One region of the Bradyrhizobium sp. C-145 genome, then DNA from elsewhere that is predicted to be linked to it. Evidence: predicted binding sites of a transcription regulator. Region 1 holds the regulator's gene; the other holds the start of a gene.
The links. Region 1 encodes LexA, which represses DNA repair genes until DNA is damaged. Its sites were predicted from a motif close to TGTTCNNNNTGTGTTCNG; they were not measured.
Positions count from the first base shown of each region.

Region 2: ruvC (crossover junction endodeoxyribonuclease RuvC) is a predicted target of LexA. The motif match lies at 5,831-5,848, and genes of this name have one in related genera.

Region 1 is NZ_CP088150.1:4,644,492-4,654,570, forward strand. It holds gene LRP30_RS21645 (alpha-hydroxy acid oxidase) at 1-687, shown strand, start outside; gene LRP30_RS21650 (HAD family phosphatase) at 702-1,325, shown strand; gene LRP30_RS21655 (hypothetical protein) at 1,487-1,693, shown strand; gene glp (gephyrin-like molybdotransferase Glp) at 1,916-3,127, shown strand; gene lexA (transcriptional repressor LexA) at 3,305-4,006, shown strand; gene LRP30_RS21670 (hypothetical protein) at 4,585-5,019, shown strand; partial or broken gene LRP30_RS21675 (ComEC/Rec2 family competence protein) at 5,159-6,535, opposite strand; gene LRP30_RS21680 (hypothetical protein) at 6,793-7,107, opposite strand; gene LRP30_RS21685 (hypothetical protein) at 7,106-7,276, shown strand; gene LRP30_RS21690 (hypothetical protein) at 7,258-7,527, opposite strand; gene LRP30_RS21695 (hypothetical protein) at 7,524-8,045, opposite strand; gene LRP30_RS21700 (hypothetical protein) at 8,161-8,655, shown strand; gene LRP30_RS21705 (hypothetical protein) at 8,720-9,352, shown strand; gene LRP30_RS21710 (hypothetical protein) at 9,355-10,079, opposite strand, start outside.
Region 2 is NZ_CP088150.1:8,208,627-8,218,705, reverse strand. It holds gene LRP30_RS38680 (hypothetical protein) at 1-425, shown strand, start outside; gene LRP30_RS38675 (hypothetical protein) at 436-1,011, shown strand; gene LRP30_RS38670 (methyl-accepting chemotaxis protein) at 1,357-2,781, opposite strand; gene LRP30_RS38665 (methyl-accepting chemotaxis protein) at 2,957-4,696, opposite strand; gene LRP30_RS38660 (YebC/PmpR family DNA-binding transcriptional regulator) at 4,920-5,666, shown strand; gene ruvC (crossover junction endodeoxyribonuclease RuvC) at 5,879-6,406, shown strand; gene ruvA (Holliday junction branch migration protein RuvA) at 6,403-7,020, shown strand; gene ruvB (Holliday junction branch migration DNA helicase RuvB) at 7,041-8,075, shown strand; partial or broken gene LRP30_RS45315 (DUF6869 domain-containing protein) at 8,175-8,372, shown strand; gene LRP30_RS38640 (metallophosphoesterase) at 8,559-9,479, shown strand; gene ybgC (tol-pal system-associated acyl-CoA thioesterase) at 9,549-9,998, shown strand; gene LRP30_RS38630 (nuclear transport factor 2 family protein) at 10,077-10,079, shown strand, end outside.

The DNA of each region.
Region 1 (10,079 bases):
GTCCGCGGCGACGATGCCTTCGTCGCGGATGTCGTCAGCCGCTCCGAAAAGAACGGCTATGCCGCATTCTGCCTGACCGTCGACACCGCCCATTACAGCCGTCGCGAACGTGACATCGCCAAGCGCTACGTTCGCGAAAGCCGCCTGCGCGCCACCGGCGGCGATTTCCAGAAGGGCCTGGAGTGGCGGACCGTGAAGATGATCAAGGACAAATTCAGGATCCCGCTGATCCTGAAGGGCATTGCCACGGCCGAGGACGCACAGATCGCGATCGATCATGGTGTCGAGTGGATCTACGTCTCCAACCATGGCGGCCGTCAGCTCGATCACGGCCGCGGCGCCATGCATGTGCTGCCTGAAATCGTCGAGGCCGTGAAGGGCCGCGCCAAGATCATGGTCGATGGCGGCTTCTGCCGCGGCACCGACATCGTCAAGGCGATCGCGGCGGGCGCCGACATCGTCGGCATCGGCCGGCTGCAATGCTGGGCGCTGGCGGCGGCCGGCGAAGCCGGCGTGATGCGGATGCTGGAACTGCTGGAGGACGAAGTGCTGCGCTGCCTCGGCCTCTTGGGTGCCACCTCGTTCGCCGAGGTCGACAAGTCCTGCCTGCATCAGGCGACTGCAACGAATGCGCCGAGCGTGTTCAGCGCGTTCCCGCTGTTCGACCACGATCCCTATCGATACTGAAGTGAAAGGACACGATGACCTCGCTCTCTCCCGGCAGCGCCGATGCGCTCCTGTTCGACCTCGGACGCGTGGTGCTCGATATCGACTTCTCCAAGGCGATCGCCTGCTGGGCGGGACATGCCGGCTGCCCGCCCGAGGCCATCGTTGCGCGCTATGTGCGTGACGAGGCCTACCGGCTGCACGAGGTCGGCAAGATCAGCGACGAGGATTATTTCCAATCGCTGCGTTCATCGCTCGGGATCGACATTTCCGATGCGCAGTTTCTGGAGGGATGGAACGCGATCTTCGCCGGCGAGATGCCCGATATCGCCGAGCTCTTGCCGCGCGCTGCCAAGCAGATGCCGCTCTATGTCTTCTCCAATACCAACCGGCCGCATGTCGACTATTTCTCGAAGGAATATGCCGGTGTGCTCGGCCATTTCCGCGAGCTCTATTTGTCGTCCAGCATCGGCCTGCGCAAACCGGATGCAGAGGCGTTCGACCATGTCGTGACGTCGATCGGCGTGCCGGCCAGCCGAATCGTGTTCTTCGACGACCTTGCCGAGAACGTCGAAGGGGCGCGGGCGCGCGGATTGACGGCGGTGCATGTCACCTCGCCCGGTGATGTCGGCAACGCCTTGCGAGCGTTGGGAATTTGACTGCCGACGCCCCGGCCGGATCTGGTTGGGTTCCGAGGACCAAATCTGCTTGGGATGCGGAACCAAATCACCTTGCGCATTTTTGTACAAAGTTCCGGGAACGGAAATACTTCCTCCGGACTCTATGAGTCCGTTGGGACTTCTACATCGGACTTATTCTCGTGCTGGGCAAAGCCTACCTCACAAAGCAAGCTTCTCTGCTGCTCGAATTCGCCAGAACCACCTCGGATTCGCGCCTCTCCGCCAAGCTCATCAGCAAGGCCGCCGACCTGAAATCTCAGGCCGATCCGCTGCCGGATAAGGATCAGGGCCCCAAAGCTCCGGACGTGACACCTAGCGTCAGTTCGGGCGAACAGACGCAGAGTTGATCGATGCTGGCCGTGGCTCTGGTCATTCTCGTCCTAGCCATGGCCACTCTGGTACCAATCTGCCTCGTCCTGGAGATCATGTCCCGCCGGGCCTGACGTCGCCCTCGTTGCCTGCGAATGCGTCGTCGGGATGATCATCCCGCTCGGCTGCTCTTTTGCCTCTGCGCTCGCGCTCGGCTAGAAGGCTTCCTGCCAATTCGTCCGCGAGCAGGAGTTTTCGCCGTGGCTCTCATGCCGGTTTCCGATGCGCTTGCCGCCGTGCTTGCCGGCGCGGAGCCTCTGACCGAGGAAATGGTTGCTCTCGACGTAGCCTTCCACCGTGTGCTCGCCCGCGACGTGGCGGCGCTGCGCACGCAGCCGCCGGAAGCAATGTCCGCGATGGATGGTTATGCCGTGCGCGCGGCCGACGCGGGGGCGATCGATTCCCGACTGACGGTGATTGGCGAGGTGGCGGCGGGTCGTCCGTTCGCGGGAACGGTCGGCGCCGGCGAAGCCGTGCGGATCTTCACCGGCGGCGTCGTTCCCAACGGAGCCGACGCGGTCGTGATCCAGGAGGATACGGTCGCGGACGGCAAGCGCATCACGATCAAGGAAGCCGCGATTCCCGGTCGGCACATCCGCCCCGCAGGCGTCGACTTCGCCGAAGGCGACGCGCTCCTGCGCAAGGGAACCCGTCTCACCGAGCGCGACCTCGCGCTCGCCGCCGCCATGAATCACCCGCAGCTTGCCGTCTGCCGCCGCCCGAAGGTCGCGATCCTCGCCACCGGCGACGAACTGGTGATGCCAGGCGCCTCGCCCGGCCGCGGCCAGATCGTCTATTCCAACGGCTATGCCCTGCACGCGCTCGCCCGCAGCGAGGGGGCCGACACCATCGACCTTGGCATTGCCGCCGACACGCTGGAGGCCACCACCGCCGGCATCCGCCGCGCCCGCGAGAGCGGCGCCGACATCCTGGTCACGACCGGCGGCGCATCGGTCGGCGACCACGATCTGGTCCAGCAGGCGCTGAGGGACGAAGGTATCTCGATGGCGTTCTGGAAGATTGCGATGCGCCCGGGCAAGCCGATGATGCATGGGCGGCTCGGCGCGATGCGCGTGATCGGCCTGCCGGGTAATCCCGTCTCCTCCTATGTGTGCGCCTTCCTGTTCATGGTCCCGCTGATTCGTGCGGTGTCGGGTCGATCCGTGATTCATCACCGCCATGAGCGCGCCGTGCTCGGCCGCGATGTGGGCGCAAACGATATGCGCGCGGATTATCTTCGCGCACGTCTGGAACAGCGCGACGACGGCACGCTGGTGGCCGTTCCCGTCCATCACCAGGATTCCTCGCTGCTTGCGAATCTCGCTGCGGCACAGGCACTTCTCGTGCGCGCGCCGTTCGCGCCGAAGGCCGGAGCCGGCTCGCCTTGCGAGGTGCTGCGCCTGCCCGTCTGAGCGCATCCACCACACGCGTTCCGCGAACTTTGTCGCGTTCACGCAAAATTAAGCAGTTGCGGAACACATATCGAACATATAGTGTCCGTTCATGATTTGTTTCGAGGAGGTAGCGGTTCGCCGCTCCAATTCAGCGTCTCGGAATCGAACGACATCAACCGGGGGACTTTGGTCGAGATGTTAACGCGCAAACAATACGAGCTTCTGCGGTTCATCAGCGAACGTCTGAAGGAAAGCGGCGTGCCGCCCTCCTTCGACGAGATGAAGGATGCGCTCGACCTGCGCTCGAAATCGGGCATCCATCGCCTGATCACCGCGCTGGAGGAGCGCGGCTTCATCCGCCGCCTGCCCAACCGCGCTCGCGCCATCGAGGTGATCAAGCTGCCTGAGCTCCAGGCCGCCGCCGGCAACCGCCGCGGCTTCACGCCAAGCGTCATCGAGGGCAATCTCGGCAAGGTGCGCGCGAGCTCCAGCCCACCCGCCGACGAGGGCGAGCGTCCCGTTGCGGTGCCGGTGATGGGTCGCATCGCAGCCGGTACGCCGATCGAAGCGTTGCAGACCCGCAGTCACACCATCAGCGTGCCGCCCGACATGCTGGGCTCGGGCGAACACTATGCGCTCGAAGTGCGCGGCGATTCGATGGTCGAGGCCGGCATCCTCGACGGCGACATGGCGCTGATCCAGCGCAACGAGAGCGCCGATACCGGCGACATCGTGGTGGCGCTGATCGACGACGAGGAAGCGACGCTCAAGCGCTTCCGCCGCCGCGGCGCCTCGATCGCGCTCGAGCCCGCCAACGCCGCCTACGAGGTGCGCATCCTGCCGCCGAACCGGGTGAAGATTCAGGGCAAGCTGATCGGACTGTACCGCAAGTACTGAGAAGACTCAGTGGTCATTCGATACCGATGATTCCGATTGGAGCGGACGGATTGTCCGCTTCAGCTGGATAGTCTTTCTGGTCTCGGGCAGATTATCTGGCCCCTTTCCAAGCGCTAGGTCCTCGGCATGCCGCCCGAAGCACTCATCGCCTTGCGGCTCAAGAGATCGAGGAGACAACGATGCGTAGGATCGTTTTGAGCGCCTTCGCAACTGTGCTGATCGCTGCATCGGCAGCGCAAGCATTCGCAGCACAATCGCAGCACCATCCCCGCAAGTCGGCGTATGCGACAACGAGTGAGCAATTCCGCAGCGCCCGAAGTGCCGTCGCGCGACAGCCACAGCCGAGTTGGCCATATTCCGGATGGTCGGCGCCCGCAGGCCGCTGACGCTCGCATCCGCCAAATGCACTGAAGCGAGCTTTGTTCCTATTGGATTCGGGAAAGATAATGTGATCGCATCCGACTGACGCCAGCCGCAGATTCGCCCACAACCAAGCAGAATGTTACGTGCTTCCACTCTGATAGAGGCTTGCGCCTCCGAAAGAGGCGCGGGTTGCTATCTTCGAATAGGAGCACCCGATGTGTGACTACAGTCTGCATGCCGTTGCATCGCGCCCCGCCGAAGTCGGCGAGACGATCGTGTCGACAACGTTCCGCGGCACCTCGACGCGCGGCTTCGCTTCCGCGGCCGACCCGACCGTGGCCGTCTGCCTGCTGCCGGGAACGGAGCTCGCCTTCGCCGACAACGTCCGTTACGACAATCGTTGGATCTGGACGCGCACGATCAACTCCCGCGTCGGCAAGTTCGGCAAGATCGATCCGCACATTCCCGATCGCCATCATGACGCGATCGAATTCCCCGACGGCAAATACGTGCTGGTGACGCAGCTCGTCGAAGGCCAGCACGCAACCGTGCTGCAACTGCCGGTGACGCAGCCGGTCAGCGAGCGCGAGCACAAGCCGCAGATCGATACCGACAGCCGGCCGACGATCACGCGTCTGCCGATCGGCTGAGCCGTTCCTGGCCACCAGGTCGGGCCAGGATTGAAAATGCCATCGCCGGCCGAGGCCGGCGAGATGGTATGATTTATGTTCTGCGGAAGTCCGGTTGGACCCGGACCAACTCCTCGCATTTGTTCTTAATCGTCTGGCCTTAATCGTCGACCTGCAAGTCGGTCTCCGCCGGAGTCGCGTCCCGATTGCGGACCGTAGCCGCCTTCGGCGCGAGGCTTCCGTCGAAATCACCCTCGCCGGCGCCGGCCGGGAGCCAAGGGCGGCTTGTGCCTCTTGCTCTCACAGCCTGAACCGCAAAACCGTCACCACGCTGCGTCAACGCCAGCGCGCCTTGGCTGGTGAGACGCTGCCGATCGACCACCATCGCCGCGCAATCGGGCGGTGCGGGCCGCCGCGTCACTACCAGCGCGGCGCGGCTGCAATCATCAGCCAGCGCGTCGATCCGCAAGGAAAGCGCAACCAGCCTCCCGTCGGCGAGCGGCGTCACGCAGCCGGCCTCGTCGCACGACACGCCGTCGGCCAGCGAGCTACTCCCGGCGTCGCGCGGATCAGCGTCGGCAGCTAACCACTCCCTAAGCAGAAAGCCGTCCTTGCTCGTCCGGATCACATGCAGGTGTCCGTCGCGGCCGCGCACCGCGACGCTCGCGTCGTCTCCGGCAATCAGGATATCGGGCTGCCGCACCGACAGCCCCCAGGCAATGGAAGCCAGTAGCAGCAGGGCACCAGACCAGCGCAAGGGGGTGCGCAACAGGCCCATCACGATGATCCCGAGGCTTGCCGCGACCAGCGGCGCGATGCCGAAGGCGGGGATGCGGCCGACTGCGCCCGGCAGTGCCGCCACCCAGCGCGATACCGCGACCATCCAGTCGATCCCGATCCCCATTAGCCACCAGAACACGCCGTCGAGCCCGAAGGGAGCCGCGAGCAATCCCAGCAGCCCCGCCGGCATCACCAGCGCCGAAACCACCGGCATCGCGCCAAGATTGGCGAGTACGCCAAACGGCGTGACACGGTGAAAATGGAAGGCGGCATAGGGCGTGGTCGCAAGCCCCGCGATCAGCGAGGCCAGGAACAGCATCGCGATCTCGCGGCCGCCCCATAGCGCGATGCGCGCTGTCGCCGAATGATCGGGCGAAGCAAACAGGTTCGGCATGCCGATCTGTACCAGCGCGACCAGCCCGAGCGTCGCGGCGAAGGACATTTGAAAACTCGGATGCACCAGCGCTTCGGGCGCGACCGCGAGCACGATCAGCGCGGCCACCGCCAGCGTGCGGAAGGTGATGGCGCGGCGATCGACCATGACCGCGATCAGCACCACCGCCGTCATGAAAAACGATCTTTGCGTCGCGACCTCCGCGCCTGACAGCAGCAGATAGAACGCGGCCGCCACCAGCGCTGCAGCTGCCGACCATTTCTTGATGGCAAAGCCCGCCGCCAGCCCCGGGATCAGTGCCAGTAGCGCACGCACCGCGAAGAACACGACACCGGCGACAACCGCCATGTGATAGCCGGAGATCGGTCAACTGAAAATTTTGAGCAGCTAATTCAATGTCTTAACGTGCCTTCGCTTCCCAAAATTGGGGCCCGGGAAGCACCAGGGACATACCCAAGGCGAGTCAATTTGACTCAGGGACATGAGCCGCCGGCAAACGCAGAGTGTGCGCTCGGGGACCGGGGGCGCTGCAATGGGCATCACAATAGTCGGCTGGATACTGTTGGCTGTGGTGTTCGTGGCGGTCGTCGCGGCCTCGAAATCCTAGCTCGCCGCCAAACTCAATGTTCCTCAGCGCGCACCCGCGCCAAGATCGCTTTCAGCCGTTCGCCAACATCCTGAATGTCGCCCCCGTACGGGCGATCGCCGCCCCTCGCTGGGGGAAGCTTTCCAGGCCCCTCGGGGAAGCCTGGCCACGGATGGCAGAGGTCTAAGCCGGCATCGCCGCACAGGTTGCGCCAGATATCTAGCGCAGACCGGCCCTCCTTCTTGAGCAGGTCGGGAAGCGTGTTGCACGAAGACTCCGCGAGCTTCTCAAGGACAACAAGCCCAAGCGCGATCTGCTCGTCGATGTGAAGCTCTTCGAATTTCTTCATGGACCTGCTCCTTGGCGTGATCATCAGAGCCGAAAAAACGGTGGCCCGCCAGCGTGAACCGGCGGGCCCGTCGTTCTTATCGCTTCAGCCGTCGGCGGTGCGCCATCAGCCGCTGCCGGTCGCGCTTCCTGTGCGATCGATGCCGGCGCTTCATTCCGGCCACTCCTGACCGCGATAGGCAGCCTCGTAGTTCTTGCGGAAGGCCTTCGCCATGATGGTCAGCTGAGCTACGGCGAAGACGGCGAGCTCGAGCTCGCGACACCCATGGTCGTCATCCGGCACAGAACAATCCTGGATCTGCGCAAGGGCTATGTGCGCCATGCGCTCTAGATCGCAGACGTCGCCCTCCATGTGAACGAAGGCCTTTGCATGAGCAGCGGCGCGATCGGCGGCGCTCTGGAAGTCGATGATACTGCTCATGCCATCACCCCGATGTTCTGCAGGGACTCGGCGAAGCTGACGATCAAGTGCAGGGCACTGCCCTCGCGCTCGTCCAGCATCCACGCTTCCTTGCCTTCCGCGATCGCGCGTAGGTAGGTCAGTTTGGCGAGAAGGCCGGGGACCGTGGTAGCTGTCGCGCGGAGCAGAACATCGAAGGCGTCGTTCTCGTCCTGGCAGGGCTGTTCTGTGATGTCCCCCCAATTCTCACCGGTTAGGTCTTCCAGGCGTGCCGCCTCGTCGATAGCGGCCAAGTGCACGGCATGGGCCTGCCGGTGCGCGTCGATCGCCGCGAAGATCGGGTCGACAGTCGCCGCCGCAGCCGCCGGCAGAGCGACCGGGAGCATAGCGAGGCTAGCGAGTGCCGTCCGGCGTGATAGGCCCGCAGCGGGCTTGGAAGAGTCACCGGCGCGGCTTCCCGTTCCGGGCTGTCCGATACTGGCTTGGGCGGGAAACGAATCTGTGGACTCCGCATGGGGCGGCAAATGGATGATGGTCATGGGTGGTCGTGCTCTCAAGGTTTGGCTTCTAAGGGCCGCTTGCCGTGACGGACGGCAAAGCCGGGGTCTTAGAACGAGCCTTGAGGACTCGCGGCGCAGCCTTTGGGGTTTCCCCTTGGACATCAGCCGTGGGCTTGGCGGCCCAAGGCATTGCTACGCCACCCCGGCCGTGATACGTCACAGCCAGGTCGGCGCACCCGCCAAGGTGCAGCCATCGCGCTCAAAGCCCGCCAAGGCTCGTCGCGCTCGACACTACCGCCGCCAAGCGGTCACTGTCGCTCTCAAGGTCCGGGTTCTAAGGCCCACTGACCAATCCATCACTGATTTGGTGATTTTTCAATTAACAATTCCCCTCAAATGGGGGAAACCGCTTGCGTGCGCCCTGTGGTTGCAGGGAAACTATATTCCTGCTGTGGGGCAAACGATGAAAAGAGAGCGGGGCTGGATGGCTCTAGTTGCCATCCCAGTTGCACTGGTGGGCATCGTTGGCTGGCTTGCCGGCCTCTATGCTGCCTCCAAGGCGCAGCATTGGCTGTTGTTCAGCATTGATTTCGCCGTGCCTCCGGTCGGGGTCATTCACGGCTGGGGCTTCCTTTTCGGGGTGTGGTGATCATGAACCGCATCGGCCGCCGCACCGCAATCTGCATGCTCATCCTGGTGGGCGTGGCTATCCTGTGGCGGCTATCGCGCTGAACGCCCTTCCGCTCGACCGCGCTGATTTGGGTCCTCTTCTGGGGGCGTTTAGCGCCCGGTGGATTGCGGGGTTTCTGGGCTGCTCGTTCGCGTACTGCGTGTCAAGCTCTCCTGGTTTCGAATCAGCCCCCTCAGTCCGTGCCATGGCTTTCAACATAAAAATTCGTCATACGCGAACCGAGCTAACGCTCGAGCAGAAGTGCCTGCGTTTTGCAGGGTACGCAGAAGAGTACGCCAACGCCGCAGTAGCGCTGGAAGAGTTCACGTTTTTCAGTGTGCGATACTATCTCTTCGGTCATGCCTTCGAACTAATCCTGAAGAGCTTCATTTTGAGCAAAGGCGAGGACGAAAAGAAAATCCGAAAGCTGAGTCACAGTTTGATGAGGATCTATGACGAAGCCATCCGCCTTGGCTACAAGCCAACCAGTCACGAACTGCGTACAGTCATCGAATGGCTGGATCCGTTTCACGAACAACAAGATTTTCGCTACGCGAGTCATGATGGCGTTGTCATCATGCCCAGAGCAGAGGACACGCTTCAGGTCTTCAAACGTACACACGCGGACATTCTGCCGCTCGCCAAGGCGTTTTACGCAACGCGATCTCCTGCCTGAAGCTACCGCTGCCTGGCGCGCTCGAACCGCTGTTTCTGCTCGTCGGTGGCGTGCAGGTAGAAGTCCCGCACGGCGCGCGGGCTCATCCGCAGCGCCGGGTTGAGCGTCGTCTTGATGTAGTAGCGCTGAAGCGGCTGCGGGATGTCGAGCTCAGTCATGCGGCCGATTGCGCCGTCGATGTCGCCACGCTTGATCTGCTTGCGAATGTCCGGTAGCGCCTGGTCGACAGCGAACTGATGCTGCGACTTGGCATAGTACATTTCGCCGACGGCCGGGCCGCCGGGCGCGCCCTTGGAGAACGTGACGCCGGCGAGCGGGCCGAATGCCTGAAAAGCGTTCACCTTGCTGTCGCCCTCACCCTTCACAAGATCGGAGAATGCTGTGATCTGGCCCTCGGGGAGCTGGGAGCCGACGAGATGCTTCACGATCGCCCAGACATTGCCGGCATACTTGGCTGGCGCGTCAGCGGTTGGGTCGTAAATCTTCCGGCCAAATCCGGCATCGTTGAAAATAAGCTGACCTATCGGCCGCGCGATGGTGCCCTGCTTCTTGCGCAGCATGTCGATCGGGCTGCCGAAGTAACCGGAGAACTCCTCGCCGATCTTGCCGACCGGGTTGCGGGCATAGATCGCGGTGCCATCCTTGGCGTAGCCGACCAGGATGCGATCCTTCCGGCCGGGCTCGTTGTCCTCGGTCGCGCTCAGCCGCTCGGCGACACCGAACGGGT
Region 2 (10,079 bases), 3.6 Mb from region 1:
AGGACAAGGACGCGTATTGGGCCGAGATCGTCGACATTCAGCGGCAGGTCGCCACAGCCTGGCAGCTCAATGCCCAGGGAAAACAGGCGGACGCGTTGGAAGCGATGCGCCTTGCCGCCGATGCCGAAGACAAGACCGAAAAATCCATCGTGACGCCGGGACCGCTTGCTCCGGCACGCGAGCTTTACGGGACCATGCTGCTCGAGCGCGGCATGGCGACGGAGGCATTGGCCGCCTTTGAAAGCACTATGCGCAAGGAGCCGAACCGCTTTGGCGCGACGATCGGCGCCGCTCACGCCGCCGAGAAAGCGGATGATGCCGTGAAGGCACGTCAGTACTACGCGAAAATCGTCGACATGGCGCGCAATGGCGACTCCTCGCGGGAGGACCTCGCGGCCGCACGAAAGTTCATGGCTCAGAATTAGCAAAACTGCCGTGGCAGCTTCCATGCGCCTGACAGGCAAATTCGTTGTGATCGGCGCAGCCACCGCACTGCTCTGCGCAGTCGCTGCGGTCTGGACATTGCGATCCGGCGAACCGGCACGCGCTACAGCGGCACTCGGCGAGGTCCGCCCGGTGTGGTCAGAAACCGACTGGCCTTTCGGCGCAGATCCCTGGGGGAAGGGAAAGGCATTCCGCTGCAAGGCCGAGGATTGCGGCGGCGAGGTCCAGCTCTACGTTCGCGCCAAGCTCGGGTTTTGCAATTGTGCCACCGGCGTCGCCGACGATGACGACCTCGATAAAATGGGCGACCTGGCGCTGATTGGCAAGGCAACGCCGATCGGTGCCGGTCGAGAGATCATCGTCGGTCCGATGCGCGGCCGCAGCCGGCACTATCGGGTCGAGGGAAATCGCAACGCGCTCTCACTCGCCTTCAATCAGCGCTGCGACATGGTGGCCGCCACGGCTTTGGTTGGACCGGGTGCGCCCGCGTCACTGGAACCGGCGGTGCTGGCGTTCCTCAATAGCGACCGCATGTTGAAATGGGCCGAGATCGCGCTTGGCTTGTAACTCAGAGCAATTCGGCTTCCGTGTGACTGCAGGACCTTCTCCGCTTGGCCTGCGCAACGTTAGCATTAAGTGCGAGCGTGTGAGGGCTCTCCGCGCGAGATGAATGGGGTCGCAGCCGGCTACGCGACCTACTCCCACGAGGCAGCAAAAGGCGCAAATGTGCGATTTCGGAATAATCGCATTATGCCCCTGTTTTGCCCGACGCGTCAACCGCGTCGCGGCTTCTTCGGGCCTACTGGCGTAAACCTTTGATTTCGCACGCCCCGGCTACTGTGCATGGGGTTGTTTTTCAGTTTTTGATTTGAGGGCGCCGGAGCGCCGTCGCGCAAGGCGCCTCGCGGGCCGTCAGCTCTGGCGAAAACCCATCCGGAAGGCGCCCCAGTGCTTGCCGCGGACCATGATCGGCGAGGACAGATCCTTCATCAGCACGAACTGCCCGCCGCCCATGTCGCGGCGGTAGGTCTGGAGCAGGAACGGCTTGGTGTTGGCCGCGACCTTCTTGACCGCGCGATCGGTGAACAGGCGGCGATTGCGGCAATTGGCGTTGTTCCAGACCGGGTCCTTGCCCTGCGGCAGACGGTAGTTCGGATTATGGGTCGGCAGATAGCCGCCCTTGGCCCAGGCGACGCAGAACACGATGCGGGGATCGGATTTCTGAATCGGGTCCTGGATCGCGGGCAGCACGCGATCGGTGAACTCGACGTATTTGGTGAGGTATTGTTTCGGATCGGTGCCGGGAATTTCGCGGTACGTCTCATCCATGAGCTGGTCGAGCGTGATATCGCCGCGATCGATCGCCGCTTCGAACTCGGCGGAGATTCGCTTGGCGGTCTCGACGACGACGCGGATCAGCGGCGCGTCCGACGTCTCCACGCCGCTGTCGGCGATCAGCGCGATCAGGCCTTCGGAAGTGTCGAGCAGCTTTGCCACCCGCTCGTCGGCGTTCTTGAGATCGCGCGAGGACAGATCGACGCCCTTGGCGAGCTCGTTGAGCTCGCTGATGACGGTGTCGCAATGTCCGAGATTGGAGGTCGCCGCGCGCGTGACGCTGTCGATCTCCGCTTCCACGGAGGCAAAGCCCTGCTGGACGCGTGAGATGATGCCGGAGATCTGCTGGGCACCTTCGCCTGCGGTCTTCGCGCGCTGCGAGGCGTCGCTGCTCTCGCCGATCAGGCCCTCGATCTGGCCGTCGAGATCGCGCACGGTGTCGGAGATCTGATGCGTGGCCTGGCGGGTGGCTTCCGCGAGGTTCTTCACTTCGCTCGCGACCACGGCGAAGCCGCGGCCGGCATTGCCGGCGCGCGCCGCTTCGATCGTCGCGTTCAGCGCAAGCAGATTGGTCTGTTTCGCGATCGCCTCGATCGAGCCTGATACCTTTGCCACCTGCGCCAGCGCCGAGCCGACGGCGCTCAAGCGCGCTTCGATGCGCTCCACCGCGGCGACGAGCTCGGAAATGTGGCTGACCGCGGTATCGACTGCGCTGCGCGACTGCACGATCTCGCCGACCGCCGCGGACGTGGTCGTTTGCACTGCCTGTGATGCATTGGCGATGTCGTGGTTGGCCGAGACCATCGTCTCGGCCGTCTTCTGGAGGTGGTGGAACCGTTCCGACTGGTTCGCGACGCGGTTTGCGACTTCCTGGACGTTGCCGGCGATGTCGGCGAGCTCCACGCCGAGGCCGCCGATGCGATCGGCGAGCTGGTCGATCAGTCGTTCGGCCAGCGTCCGGTTGGAGCCGGTGTCCATGACTGCAACTTGAGCGACGGACATGTTCGATGAATCCTCCAGTCAGAGCCGTTCGCCGGCTCGCGGCGGCATTCCCATTCCAATGATGACTTAAGGGATGATTCGCCGCCGCCGTCTTGCCTGAGCGTGCACGAGGGCCATTCTTTGGTTGGAGCATGGTCTTGTAGAAAGACCGCTGCACAACTTTTCCGATTATGCTCTAGAGCTTGTAAGCGGTGCGGAATCCACCCCAGTGCCGGCCCTGCACGCGGATCGGGACGTCGATCTCCCGCATCATGACCGTGTTCCCGTTGCCCATGTCGCGCGCATAGCTTTGGACCAGGTACGAGCGCAGGTTGCGTGCCGCGGCCAATCCGGCCGGATCGTTGAATATCCGCCGGTTGCGGCTGTTGGCCATGTTCCAGGCGACATCGCCCGGCCGCTGCGGATGCGAATAGATCTTGTTGTGTACCGGCAGGAAGCCGTTGCGGTCGACCATGGCGCAGAACGCCATGCGCGGCTCCTTCGCCAGAAAGGCTTCCTGGAACGGAGGCAGCGCCCGGTCGGCCCAGTCGAGATACTTCGTGCGATATTGCTGCGGATTGGTGCCGGCAATTTCCACATAATCGGTGTCGAAGAGGTCGTCGATCCTGACCTCGCCGCGCGCGATCGCCTGCTCGAATATCCTGGTCAGCGCGTTGCCCGCTTCCATGGCGCGGGTGACGAACTCCGTGTTCTCCTCATGGATCGACCACAGCCTGTCTTCGATCTTCTCGCGGAGCTCGGTATTGGGATTGACGAATTGCGCGCGGGCGCCGGCCTTGGATTGCTCGACCACGCGCAGGCGGCAGGCGCCGACGTGTTCGAGGCTGCCTTCGATCAGCGCTTGCGGCGCAAGCCGGCCTGCGTCTGCGCCGCCGATCAGCACGCCGTCCATCGCGATTTCATAGACCGGCATCACGCCGCGCGCGGTTTCGAACTTGAGATGGCAGGGCAAGCGCTCGGTCTTGCGGCGGTCGTCGTGCTCGCTCTGGCGGAGCAGCACGGCGCAGCGCGATTTCAGCTTCTGCGCGAAAGTGGTGACGGCGCGGCCGGCGCTGGCGACATTCTCGCCATGGGTCTCGGCCGCCTTGGTCGCGGCATCGATCTCGGCCGCGCTCTCGCCGACCGAGACGATGAATTCCGACGCGCTTGTCGCATTGCCGGAGACTTCGCTGGTGGTGGCGTTCTGCTCGGCGACCGCGCCGTTGACGGTCGCGAACACCGGGCGGATCGCCTCGATCGCCTGCGAGATGCGATGCACCGCATCCGCGGAGCCGGCAGCGTCGCGCTGGAGCGCGTCGATCTTCCGGGTGATCTCTTCGGTCGCGCTCTGGGTCTGCACCGCGAGGGCCTTGACCTCGGTGGCGACGACCGCGAAGCCTTTTCCCGCAGCGCCGGCACGAGCGGCCTCAATGGTCGAGTTGAGCGCGAGCAGCGTCGTCTGCCGCGCGATCTGCGCGATCAGATTGACGACATTGCCGATTGCGGCGGAGGATTCGCGCAAGCGGTCGACGTTGGCGCGGGCTTCCTGCGCCGCGGCGCTGGCCTCGTCGGCGAGCTTGCCGGCCTCGCGGACCTGCGCCCCGATTCCCAGCGCGGACTGCGTGAACTTGTCGGCGGCATGGGCGAAGGTGGAGGCGGTCGATTGCGCCGCGTTGGTGCGGCCGGTCAGGGCGTCGGTGCGGTCGCGAATGGCGGCAAGGGTTGCGGCGGTCGCCTCGGCGCCGCCGGCCACCGAATTGGCGGCGCGCTCGAGCTGGCGGATCATGGCGCCCAGCTCGAGTTCCAGCAATTCCAGGATCTCCCTGGCGGAATCGCCGTCCGTGGCGGGGACGGGCTCGAAATTGGCCACCGGCTGCGGAGCTGCCGCGGGCGCAGCCATCTCCGGCAGACGCTTCCGAAATAGTCCGAACGCCATCACGTCTCTCTTGTCGGGGAACGGGCGGACGCTATTTTCGCAGGCCGAAATGAAATCAGGGTTAACAATGCCCGACCTCTAGGCACGGACCATTACGGTGGCTACCTCTACAGTGCTACCTTAAAGTACCAGAGCCCTTTGATTCCGGTGGGTTGGCGGCCTATAAGGCCGCGCTTCCCACCCCATCGGCGAACGATTCCAAAGACCATTCAAGAGATCACGCATGGCCGGACATTCCCAATTCAAGAACATCATGCATCGCAAGGGGCGGCAGGATGCCCAGAAGTCGAAGCTGTTCGGCAAGCTGGCGCGGGAAATCACCGTCGCGGCCAAGCTCGGCACCCCTGACCCCGCCATGAACCCGCGCCTGCGCGCCGCCGTGATCGCCGCGCGCCAGGAGAACATGCCGAAGGACAATATCGAGCGCGCCATCAAGAAGGCGCTCGGCAGCGACGGCGAGAACTATGACGAAATCCGCTACGAGGGCTACGGCCCCGGTGGCGTCGCCGTCATCGTCGAAGCGCTGACCGACAACCGCAACCGCGCCGCTTCCGACATCCGCTCCTTCTTCACCAAGTCCGGCGGCAATCTCGGCGAAACCGGCTCGGTCTCGTTCATGTTCGACCGCACCGGAATCATCGAGTACGACCGCAGCGTCGCCTCCGACGACGCCGTGCTGGACGCCGCGATCGAAGCCGGCGCAGACGACGTCGTTTCCGGCGAGGGCGGCCACGAGATCTATGCCTCGACCGAAGGCTATCGCGACGTCGCCAAGGCGCTGGAAGCCAAGTTCGGCGAGCCGCGCAAGGCCGCGCTGATCTGGAAGCCGCAGAACACGGTTGCGGTCGACGACGAGACCGGCGAGAAGCTGCTCAAGTTGATGGACCTGCTGAACGAGCACGACGACGTCCAGAACGTCTACGCCAATTTCGAGGTGTCGGACGCGCTGATGGCGAAGATGGGTGGGTAGGGCACTCTCGTGTCCCGGACGCGCTGCAGCGTGAAACGCTGCTGCGCAGAGCCGGGACCCATCATTCTCTAGGCATCGATGGCTAAATGGGCCCCGGTTCAGCGCCGCACCGCTTTGCGCTGCGTCGCGCCCGGGGCACCAGACCGGCTTTCCCCTGTTACTTCCGTTCTGTTTCTGTTTCGCTTCCAGTGGCCAGCCGCTATCACTGGCGCATGACTGCGCTCCCGATTCGTAGCCCCGTTCGCATCATCGGCATCGACCCCGGCCTGCGCCGCACCGGCTGGGGCGTGATCGAGGCTGAGGGCAATCGCTTGATCTACGTCGCCTGCGGTTCGGTGGAACCGCCGGACGATTTGCCGCTGTCGAGCCGGCTGCTCGCGATTCATGAGGGGCTCGCTTCCGTTCTTTCCGCTCACAAGCCGATGGAAGCCGCGGTCGAGCAGACGTTTGTCAACAAGGACGGCGTCGCGACGCTAAAGCTCGGCCAGGCCCGCGGCGTTGCCATGCTGGCGCCGGCGATGTTCGGCATCAGTGTCGCCGAATATGCGCCGAACCAGGTCAAGAAGACGGTGGTTGGCGCCGGTCACGCCGACAAGCAACAGATCGCGATGATGCTCAAGATTTTGCTGCCCAAGGCCGAGCCGCCGTCCGCGGACGCCGCCGACGCGCTCGCCATCGCCATCACCCACGCCCATCACCGCCAGAGCACGGCGCTTAGGCTGAAGGTGGTGGGGATATGATCGGCAAGCTCAAGGGCCTGATCGATTCCTACGGCGAGGATTTCGTCATCCTCGACGTCGGCGGCGTGGGCTATCAGGTGCACTGCTCGTCGCGCACGCTGCAGCATCTGCCGTCGCCGGGTGAAGCGGCCGTGCTGTCGATCGAGACCTATGTCCGCGAGGATCAGATCAAACTGTTCGGCTTCCGCACCGACCAGGAGCGCGAATGGTTTCGCCTGCTTCAGACCGTGCAGGGCGTCGGCGCCAAGGTCTCGCTGGCCGTGCTCGGCACGCTGGCGCCAGCCGACCTCGCCAATGCCATTGCGCTGCGCGACAAGGCCGCCGTATCCCGCACGCCGGGCGTTGGCCCCAAGGTCGCCGAGCGCATCGTCACCGAGTTGAAGGACAAGGCGCCGGCCTTTGCCAATGTCGATCCAGCCGTGTTGCATCTCGCCGGCGCCGTCGACGACCAGCGCGCGCCGCGCCCCGTGGCGGATGCGATCTCGGCGCTGGTCAATCTCGGCTACGGCCAGCCGCAGGCGGCTGCGGCGATTGCGTCCGCGTCGCGCAGTGCCGGTGAAGGCGCTGAGACGGCGCAGCTCATTCGCCTCGGCCTGAAGGAGCTCGCGAAGTGAGCGACCCCAAGGCCAACCGCATGGTCTCGCCCGAGCGCCGCAGCGATGATGTCGGCGACACCGCGCTGCGGCCGCAGTCGCTGTCCGACTTCGTCGGCCAGCAGCAGGCGCGCAAGAATCTCTCGATCTTCATCGAAGCGGCGCGCAAGCGCGGCGAGGCGCTGGATCACGTGCTGTTCGTAGGTCCCCCCGGCCTCGGCAAGACCACGCTGGCGCAGATCGTGGCCAAGGAGCTCGGCGTCGGCTTCCGTGCGACCAGCGGCCCCGTGATCGCCAAGGCCGGCGATCTCGCCGCGCTGCTTACCAATCTCGAAGAGCGCGATGTGCTCTTCATCGACGAGATTCATCGTCTGAGCCCTGCGGTGGAGGAAGTGCTCTATCCCGCGATGGAGGACTTTCAGCTCGACCTCATCATCGGCGAAGGGCCGGCCGCGCGCTCGGTGAAGATCGAGCTGTCGAAATTCACCCTGGTTGGCGCTACCACGCGCGCGGGCCTGCTGACGAATCCGCTGCGCGACCGCTTCGGCATTCCGGTCCGGCTCAATTTCTACACCATTGAAGAACTCGAGAGCATCGTCAGCCGCGGCGCACGCGTGCTCAATGTCGGCATGAGCGCGGACGGCGCCAACGAGATCGCGCGCCGCGCCCGCGGCACGCCGCGTATCGCGGGCCGTCTGCTCCGCCGGGTGCGCGATTTCGCTTCGGCAGCCGATGCCGACAAGATCGACCGCAAGATCGCCGACCACGCACTCAGCGCGCTCGAAGTCGACGCCGCGGGCCTCGATGCCATGGACCGCCGCTACCTCACGACCATCGCGCTCAACTATGGCGGCGGACCGGTCGGCGTCGAGACCATGGCCGCCGCACTGTCCGAGCCGCGCGATGCGATCGAGGACATCATCGAGCCCTATCTGATCCAGTGCGGCTATCTCCAGCGCACCCCGCGCGGCCGACTGCTCACCTCGCACGCCTTCCGCCATCTCGGTCTTGCCGAACCCTCGCGCGATGCGGCCCAGTTCGGCTTGTTCGGCACCGACCAGGCCGAGGACGACTGACTGCCTGAGACGGTGAACCCACCGGTTCAATCCCATCACTAATCCGAACGCGCGGCGAACGGCATCGCCGCTCACGCACACGGATTGGAGTGGGAAGCAATGGGGCCGACGAACGACACCGGATTGCTCGAGCCGCGCCGCGATCGGGTCGACCTCATCCTGGAGATGCTGAAGATCGAAGCCAATCCGGTGCTGCTATCCCTGCTGGCCGCGGGTCCCCTCGAAGACGTGATCAGCGCCGGGACGATCGACCGCATCGAGCGTGAGGCGCGTGTCAATGAACGTTTTCGCGATCTGCTCGGCGGCGTCTGGTACTACCGCGCGCCCGATGACGTGAGGACGCGGCTGGATGCGCTGATTGGCGAGAGCCGCTGGTCATTTCTGTGCAGGCGTCTGCACCAGGATGCAGACGGTCTGCACGAATGCACCCCAATTCCGCTTCAATCGGGTCGCATCGAGAAGCTGCATCACCATCGAGCGTCCATGATCACTCGCCGCCATCTCATCCGTTCCATTGGCGCCCTGTCCGCCTTCGGCGCCTCGACTGCGGCCTATGGTGTCGGCGTCGAGCCGATGCTGCGGCTTCGCGTTACCCGCTATCATCCGATGCCGCGGCAGTGGCCGGCGGATCTTCCGCTGAAGATCGCTGTCATCGCCGACATCCACGCCTGCGATCCCTGGATGCCGCTGGACCGGATCGAGGCCGTCGTCGACCGCACCAACGCGCTGAAGGCTGATATCATCGTGCTGCTCGGCGACTATGTCGCCGGCCTGCAGCAGGTCACGCGTATCATCCCGTCGAGCGAATGGGCCAGAGTGCTGGCCGGCCTCAAGGCGCCGCTCGGCGTCCACGCCGTCATGGGCAACCACGATTATTGGGACGACAAGACCGTGCAGCGGGCCGGACTTGGCCCGACCATCGCGCATCGCGCACTGGAAGCCGCCGGCATCCCCGTCTACGAGAACGATGTCGTGCGCCTCACCAAGGACGGCCGACCGTTCTGGCTCGCCGGTCTCGGCGATCAGCTCGCCTTCCTGCCGGCGCGACGCTTCCGCAGCATGGTGCACTTCGGTGCCGACGATCTCAACGCAACGCTCGCCAAGGTCACGGACGACGCGCCCATCATCCTGCTCGCGCATGAACCCAACATCGCGCCGCGTGTGCCCGCGCGCGTCGCGCTGCAACTGTCCGGCCACACCCATGGCGGCCAGGTCCGCCTGCTCGGTTGGTCGCCGGCGGTTCCGCCGCAGCATGGCATCCGGCTCGCCTATGGCCATGTCCGGCTGAAATGTGACGTCATCATCTCCGGCGGCCTCGGTTGCAGCATCATGCCGCTCCGCGTCGGCGTGCCGCCTGAGATCGTCGAGGTGACGCTGGGGCGAACCGCACCGGTTGTGTCCTAGCCACGCTTGCGCGACCGCCTGTTTTTGCGCAAAACGGGCGGGTTACAGAGAAGCGAAGAGGCTCGCGACGTGACAGCTCATCTCGACGGCGAGATCCGCGACGGCCGCCACCACATGCAGGTCCGTGTCTATTACGAGGACACGGATTTCTCGGGCATCGTCTATCACGCCAATTATCTGCGCTACATGGAGCGCGGCCGCACCAATCACCTGCGGCTGATGGGCGCCGAGCAGCAGGCGCTGTTCGAGCAGGTGGAGACGGAAGGCGCCGGCTTCGCCTTCGTGGTGCGCTCGATGCATCTGGACTTTTTGAAGCCCGCGCGGATGGACGACGTGCTCGACGTCGTGACCTGGCCGATCGCGGTCAAGGGCGCCTCGATCATGCTGGGGCAGGAGGTGAGGCGTGGTGAGGACGTGCTGGTGAAAGCGGAGGTGCGCGTCGCCTTCATCAGCGGCGGCCGCGCGCAACCGATTCCGAAATCGATCCGGACCTTGATGAAGGCCGATCTGATTTCGTGATCGCCTGATTTGTAATGGCCTATCGACTTCGCCAATCGCAGCGATAGATTGCGGCCCCAACCAACCGATGAGGCCATCATG